3 regions of the Arthrobacter sp. QXT-31 genome follow, and region 1 is predicted to be linked to each of the others. Evidence: riboswitches for the same ligand, from Rfam matches in the RefSeq annotation. Region 1 holds a riboswitch; each other region holds the start of a gene.
What was found. Region 1 has a riboswitch for S-adenosylmethionine ahead of BWQ92_RS18245 (aminotransferase class V-fold PLP-dependent enzyme). Riboswitches for the same ligand answer to the same signal wherever they lie in the genome.

Region 1 (2,255 bases):
GGTGCAAACACGACGCCACCGCCGTTAACTGCGGCGTGGACGCGTGGGTGGAAGCCGGCCACGCCGGCCCCTCGGGAGCAGCACGGCTGGCGTCCCTGCGCCGCCTGCTGGGCACCGACCCGCGCGCTGAGGCCCAGGAAACCAAGGAACTCGGCAGCGTCGGCTAGCGGCCCCGGCGCTGTCCGGCCGCTACCTCCCCGCCGCGCCGGGCCTTTGAGGGTAGTTTGGAACCATGACCCAACCCGCTTCAACGTACAACGATGACCTGCGTCTTGCCCATGTGCTGGCCGATTCCGTGGACGACCAGACCATGAGCCGGTTCAAGGCATTGGACCTTCAGATCGAGACGAAGCCAGATCTGACGCCGGTCACCGATGCGGACAAGGCCGCCGAGGAGTCAATCCGCGGCCAACTGTCACGCTCCCGTCCCCGTGACGCCGTCCTCGGTGAGGAGTTCGGAAGTTCCGGCCACGGTTCCCGCCGCTGGATCATCGACCCCATCGACGGCACCAAGAACTTTGTCCGCGGGGTGCCGGTCTGGGCCACGCTGATTGCCCTCGTCGACGAGGGAGAACCTGTGGTGGGCGTTGTCAGCGCCCCGGCGCTCGGCAAGCGCTGGTGGGCGGCCAAAGGCGCCGGCGCCTACTCGGGCCGATCCCTCGCGGCCGCCACCCGGCTCAAGGTGTCCAACGTGTCCAGCCTGTCCGACGCCTCGCTTTCCTACTCCAGCCTCGGCGGCTGGAAAGACCGCGGCAACCTTGAAGAGTTCCTCCAGCTGACCGAGGATGTGTGGCGCACCCGCGCCTTCGGCGACTTCTGGTCCTACTGCATGGTGGCCGAAGGGGCCGTGGACATCGCCTGCGAACCGGAACTGAACCTGTACGACATGGCGGCGCTGGTGCCGATCGTGACGGAGGCCGGCGGCCGTTTCACCTCCCTCGAGGGCACGGACGGCCCGTTCGGCGGCAACGCCCTGGCGACCAACTCGATCCTGCACTCGGAAGTCCTGAAGCGGCTGAACCCGCAGCTGGACGACCTGCTCTAGGTTTCTCCGGCCACCGCCCTGGCGCTGAACATTACGACGGCGGCCGCCCGCTTTTGGGGGCGGCCGCCGTCGTTTCTTCGGCAGAAGGCCCGATATCCGGTTCGCGTAATAATCCGCTTAACATTCCAACCGGCTTTTTCATCGGCTCTGCCGATGTCCTAATCTCGTAACAGGTCACGAGTGCCAGCGCTAAACCCCGGTTAGCTGGCCGGCAACCCTCCATTCGCGGTGGGGTGCCCCGGGTGACGACCAGGCCGATCCGGAACGGACCCGGCAAGCGCGGATCCCCGTCACACGGGGTCCTTATCCCAGTGAGGTCCCATGACGACTGCCATCATTGCTTCCACCCCCGACGCCCTCGCGCTGGACGGCCGGTTCGCCGCCGCCCGCCGCCCCCTGGCCGCCGTCACCGGCGCCGAGATCCAGGCCCCGCTGATCCAGGGCGGCCACGTCCGCTACGCAAACCTCGACTATGGCGCCTCCGCCCCTGCGCTGTCGGTCGTCTCCGCGTACCTCAACGAGATCCTGCCGTTCTACGCGAGCGTGCACCGCGGCGCCGGCTACGCCTCGCAGATCAGCACCTCCGTGTACGAGAACTCGCGGAACATCGTGCGCGAGTTTGTGGGGGGCCGCGCCGATGACGCTGTCATCTTCACCCGGAACACCACCGACTCCCTCAACCTGCTGGCCGGCTGCCTGCCCGTGGAGGACCACCACCACACGGGCGAGGTGCTGTACCTGGACATCGAGCACCACGCCAACCTGCTGCCGTGGCAGGGCGTGCCGCACCGCAGCGTGGTGGCCTCCGAAACGCTTGAAGCCACCATCGCCAGCCTGCGTGCCGAACTGGAGCACGGCGACATCAGCCTCCTCGCCGTGACCGGCGCCTCCAACGTCACGGGCGAAATCCTCCCGATCCGCCGCCTCGCCGCGCTGGCCCATGAATACGGCGCCCGCATCGTGGTGGACGCAGCCCAGCTCGCGCCGCACCGCCGCGTCAACATCGCCGCGGACGACGTCGACTACCTCGCTTTCTCGGGCCACAAGCTCTACGCCCCCTTCGGGGCCGGCGTCCTCATCGGCCGTCCCGACTGGCTCGACGCCGGCACCCCCCACCTCGCCGGCGGCGGCGCCGTGAGCGAGGCCCGGCTCGACGGCGTCAGCTGGGCCACCGGCCCCGCCCGCCACGAGGGCGGCTCACCAAACGTCC
Region 2 (2,255 bases), 1.4 Mb from region 1:
TTCGCACCGGCGAAGGCCTTGCCCCGCGGGGAGGCCCCGGCCTGCACCAGCACGGGTTCCTCCGGCAGCGGTGCGGTGTTCAGCGGTCCCCGGACTTTGAAGAACTCCCCGTCGTGGTGGATGGGCCGGACTTTGGTGTGGTCCGCGAAGATGCCCGCCCGGGCGTCCTCCACGATGGCGTCCGGTTCCCAGCTGCGCCAGAGCTTGCGGACGACGTCCACGAACTCCTCGGCCTTCTCGTAGCGGAGGTCGTGCTCGATCTGCTGGTCCAGTCCGTAGTTCTGCGCGGCAAGGTCGCTGCCGGAGGTCACCACGTTCCAGCCAAGCTGGCCGTTGGAGAAGTGCTGCAGCGTGGCCAGCAGCCGGGCCGCGGTGAAGGGCGGATAGAAGGACGCGCTGATGGTGGGCACGATGCCCAGGTGTTCCGTGGCGGACAGCAGGTACGGCACCAGCGCCAGCGGATCGTGTTTGGGCGCAAAGGACGCCTGCGCCAGTGAGACCTCCGCGCTGCCGCCGTAGGTGTCGGGGACGGTTAGCGAGTCCTCGATGATGAACAGGTCCAGCCCGGCCCGCTCAAACTCGCGGACCGCGTGCTGGTAGGGGGCCGGTTTCTTCCAGTCGTAGCCGATTCCGTAGCCGGGTGTCCCCCAGCCCTGGACCCCGAAGCCATGGCCCACAAACCATCCAAAGTGCAGCATGGGAGTCACTGTATTCGCGGTCGGATCATTCACTGCGGCCTGGTTTCATCCGGCGTTACGGCGGGTCATCTCCCGTCATTATCCTCCCGGCCGCGGGCTTTGTAACGGCAACGCGAGCAACCCGGGCAGTCCCATGGATCAGGGAAAGTCGCGGGGTCCGTTACGGAAGATGACGACGGCGGCGGTGCGCGCCGCCGTCGTCAGTGTTACTTTTTTCGGGAGTAATGAGTACCGGCATTAAGCCCTGACTGGCCGGTCGGCAACCCTCCTTCCACGGCGGGGTGCCTCAGGTGAATACTCGGCATATCGACCCCTTCGAGCTGCAAGCGTGAGAAAAGGAGATCCGTCGTGTCAGACGCCCCCGCCGTTGCAACGCTGTCGTCCCAGCAGGATAAACCTGAGGAAAAACTGTCCTACCGCCTCGTCACGGGGCCGGATGACCGGGCGTTCTGCGAGCGTATCTCGGCAGCCCTGGCCGAGGGATACGTGCTGCACGGCAGCCCTGCCGCCACCTTCAACGGCACCACCGTCATCGTGGCCCAGGCCCTCATCCTGCCGGCAGCGATCGCCACCGCAGACGCCGCCGTCGCCACCGCCGTGGACCAGCTGGACTCCGACGAGGACCTGAGCGCGGAAGTTTACGAGGGCCACGCATGAGCTACGCCGGAGACATCACTCCGCAGGACGCGTGGGCCAAGCTTGAGGAGGGCGCCATCCTGGTGGATGTGCGCACCGAGGGCGAATGGGCGCACATCGGCATTCCGGACACCAACGCCACGGAAAATGATCCCCTCTTCATCCAGTGGACCTTTCCCGGCGGCATTCCCAACCCCGACTTCGTCGAGCAGCTGAAGCAGCAGGCCCCCGAGGACACCCGGGTGGAGCTGCTCTTCCTGTGCCGCTCCGGCCAGCGCTCCATCGCTGCCGCCACCGCCGCAACGCAGGCCGGTTTTACGGCCTACAACGTCCTCGAAGGCTTCGAGGGCGAGCCCGACCGCTACGGTGAGCGCACCGTGAACGGCTGGAAGAACCGCGGCCTGCCGACGAACCTGGGAAAGAACTAAATTGACCTTTAACCACGACGCCGCCGGCTGGAGCCCCGATACCCAGGCCGTCCGCGGCGGGCTTGACCGCACCAATTTCCAGGAGACCACCGAGCCTGTCTTCCTGAACTCCGGATTCGTCTACGAGTCCGCCGCCGCCGCCGAGCGCGCCTTCACCGGCGAAGACGAGCGCTTTGTCTACTCGCGCTACGGCAACCCGTCCGTGGCCACCTTCCAGGAGCGGCTCCGCCTCCTCGAAGGCACCGAGGCGTGCTTTGCGACGGCGTCCGGCATGTCCGCCGTTTTCACCGCGCTGGGTGCCCTGCTGGGCGCCGGGGACCGCGTGGTCGCAGCCCGCTCGCTGTTCGGTTCCTGCTTCGTGATCCTCAACGAAATCCTGCCGCGCTGGGGCGTGGAGACGGTGTTCGTGGACGGCCCGGACATCGAGCAGTGGCGCGAAGCCCTCTCGGTGCCCACCACGGCCGTCTTCTTCGAATCCCCGTCCAACCCGATG
Region 3 (2,255 bases), 1.7 Mb from region 1:
TTTCTCAGGCCCGAGGCCTTAACGTCGGTTTCCTCTGCACGCCTTGCGGCGGAGTGATCCGTACTCATATGTAAACTCCTTCGGCGTCTTCATCGACACCACTGGGACCGTCTTTGGCGAACGTGTGTGAGGTACACCACGAAACGCCGGTTCACACGAGTATGGTCTGCCATTGCCTGCAAGCTCAACGACAAAAAGTGCAGAACGCATCTGCATAAATGCACAAAGCAGCCCGTGGGCTACTTGTCAGTACGGCTCAGCCCAGCAGATGCGCGCGCAACTGCCCGTTCAGCTGGCCGATCTCCGTGAGGAAGCCGTCATGGCCGATCGGCGCCTCGATCATGTGCACGTCAACGTTCCCCGGCAGCGCCTCGGCGAGTTCGAGCGACTGGGCGGGAAAGTAGAGCCGGTCGGTGTCCACGGCGGCAATGAAGAAGTCGGCGGTGGCCCGGGCCAGGGCCTCCTTCAGCGTCCCCCTCCCGCGCGTGACGTCATGGCTCATGAGAGCCTCCGTCAGGGCGATATAGCTGTTGGCGTCGAAGCGCCGGACCAGCTTGTTGCCCTGGTGGTCCAGGTAGCTCTCCACCTGGTAGCGGCCGCGGCCTGCCAGGGCATCCGCCTGCAGCGGCTCCTCAGCTGCCTGGGCGTTCCTGCCGAACCGGAAATCGAGTTCGTAGGCGGACCGGTAGGTAATGTGGGCAATCCGCCGCGCGAGCGCCAGGCCCTCAGCGGGTTCCGGGCCGCCGTAGTAGTCGCCGCCGTTGAAGTGGCGGTCCTGCCGGATGGCCAGGGTCTGCGCCTGGGCGAAGGCGATCTGTTCGGCCGTGCTCCTGGCCCCGACGGAAATGACACCGCAGCGGCGCACCCGCTCCGGGAAGGTGACTGCCCATTCGAGGGCCCGCGCCCCGCCCATGGATCCGCCCACGACGGCGTGCCAGCTGCTGATGCCGAGCAGGTCGGCGAGCCTGGCCTCGGCGACGGTGGAGTCCCGGAGGGTCACCAGCGGAAAGCGGGAACCCCAGGGCTTGCCGTCCGGGGCAGGCGACGACGGCCCGGTGGACCCGTAACAGCCGCCCAGGATGTTGATGGAAATGACGAAGAACCTGTCAGTATCCGCTGGCGCGCCCGGCCCGGCGAGCTGCTCCCACCAGCCCTCCTCGTCCCCGGCACCGCGCGTCACATGGGTACTGCCGGTCAGGGCGTGTTCGACGAGGATGGCGTTGGAACCGTCCTCGTTGAGCGTTCCCCACGTTTCGTAGGCCAGGGTCACGTCCGGCAGGAACCCTCCGGCTTCGAGTTCCAGGCTGCCGATGCTGCGGTACTGGACAGTGCCGTCCGGAACGGGGCCATCCAGAACAGCGCCTGCGGGCGTCTTCCCGGCCGGAGCGTCGGTGTGGCTGACAGAAATCGTCATAGGTAACTACCTCTTCTTACGCGCTTGCCCGCCGTCAGCAGACCGGCAGGCCAGGTCTTCACCCGGGGCACCCCACCGCGGAAGGAGGGTTGCCGGCCAGCAAGCCGGGGCTGTCGCTGGCACTCATGACCTGTTGCCAAGTGTACGAAACAGGCGGACGCCTGCGCGAAGAATGTGACGGCTGTGTGACTCCCGGCCGGAAAACGGGACGGGAGCCACAGGGTCAGGCGGAGACGTCAGGCGCCTTTCGCGGCCCTGAATCCGGCATCGAGGTCGGCAAGGATGTCGTCGATGTGCTCCAGGCCCACGGACAGCCGGACCAGTCCGGGGGCAACCCCGGCAACGCTTTGCTGCTCCGGAGTCAGCTGGCTGTGCGTCGTCGACGCCGGGTGGATGACGAGGGAGCGGACGTCGCCAATGTTCGCCACATGGGAGTGCAGTTCCAGGGCATCCACGAAGCGCTTGCCGGCTTCGGCACCGCCCGCCACGGTAAAGGCCACCACCGCGCCGGTGCCTTTGGGCCCGTACTTCAGGCCGCGCTCATACCAGGGGCTGGACGGCAGTCCGGCGTAGGCGACGGATTCCACATCGTCCCGGGCCTCAAGCCAGCCAGCCACGGCCACGGCGTTGGCCACGTGGCGCTCCACGCGCAGGCTCAGTGTTTCCAGGCCCTGCGCGATAAGGAAGGCATTGAACGGGGACACCGCCGAGCCCAGGTCGCGGAGCAGCTGGACCCGCGCCTTCAGGATGTAGGACAGATTGGCACCCAGGGCGCCGCCTGCGCCGAGGTCGCGGGCATAGACGAGGCCGTTGTAGGTGGGGTCCGGCGTGTTGAAGCCGG

Region 2: another riboswitch for S-adenosylmethionine. It lies ahead of BWQ92_RS11820 (DUF1737 domain-containing protein); the one in region 1 lies ahead of BWQ92_RS18245 (aminotransferase class V-fold PLP-dependent enzyme).
Region 3: another riboswitch for S-adenosylmethionine. It lies ahead of metX (homoserine O-acetyltransferase MetX); the one in region 1 lies ahead of BWQ92_RS18245 (aminotransferase class V-fold PLP-dependent enzyme).

Annotation. Positions count from the first base shown of each region.
Region 1 is NZ_CP019304.1:4,014,252-4,016,506, reverse strand. Features, by position in the region: gene rsgA (ribosome small subunit-dependent GTPase A) at 1-167, shown strand, start outside; gene hisN (histidinol-phosphatase) at 233-1,045, shown strand; SAM riboswitch class IV at 1,218-1,331, shown strand; gene BWQ92_RS18245 (aminotransferase class V-fold PLP-dependent enzyme) at 1,367-2,255, shown strand, end outside.
Region 2 is NZ_CP019304.1:2,623,986-2,626,240, reverse strand. Features, by position in the region: gene BWQ92_RS11825 (NtaA/DmoA family FMN-dependent monooxygenase) at 1-698, opposite strand, end outside; SAM riboswitch class IV at 919-1,033, shown strand; gene BWQ92_RS11820 (DUF1737 domain-containing protein) at 1,047-1,355, shown strand; gene BWQ92_RS11815 (rhodanese-like domain-containing protein) at 1,352-1,762, shown strand; gene BWQ92_RS11810 (O-succinylhomoserine sulfhydrylase) at 1,764-2,255, shown strand, end outside.
Region 3 is NZ_CP019304.1:698,329-700,583, forward strand. Features, by position in the region: gene BWQ92_RS03290 (MFS transporter) at 1-68, opposite strand, end outside; gene metX (homoserine O-acetyltransferase MetX) at 257-1,414, opposite strand; SAM riboswitch class IV at 1,430-1,545, opposite strand; gene BWQ92_RS03300 (bifunctional o-acetylhomoserine/o-acetylserine sulfhydrylase) at 1,651-2,255, opposite strand, start outside.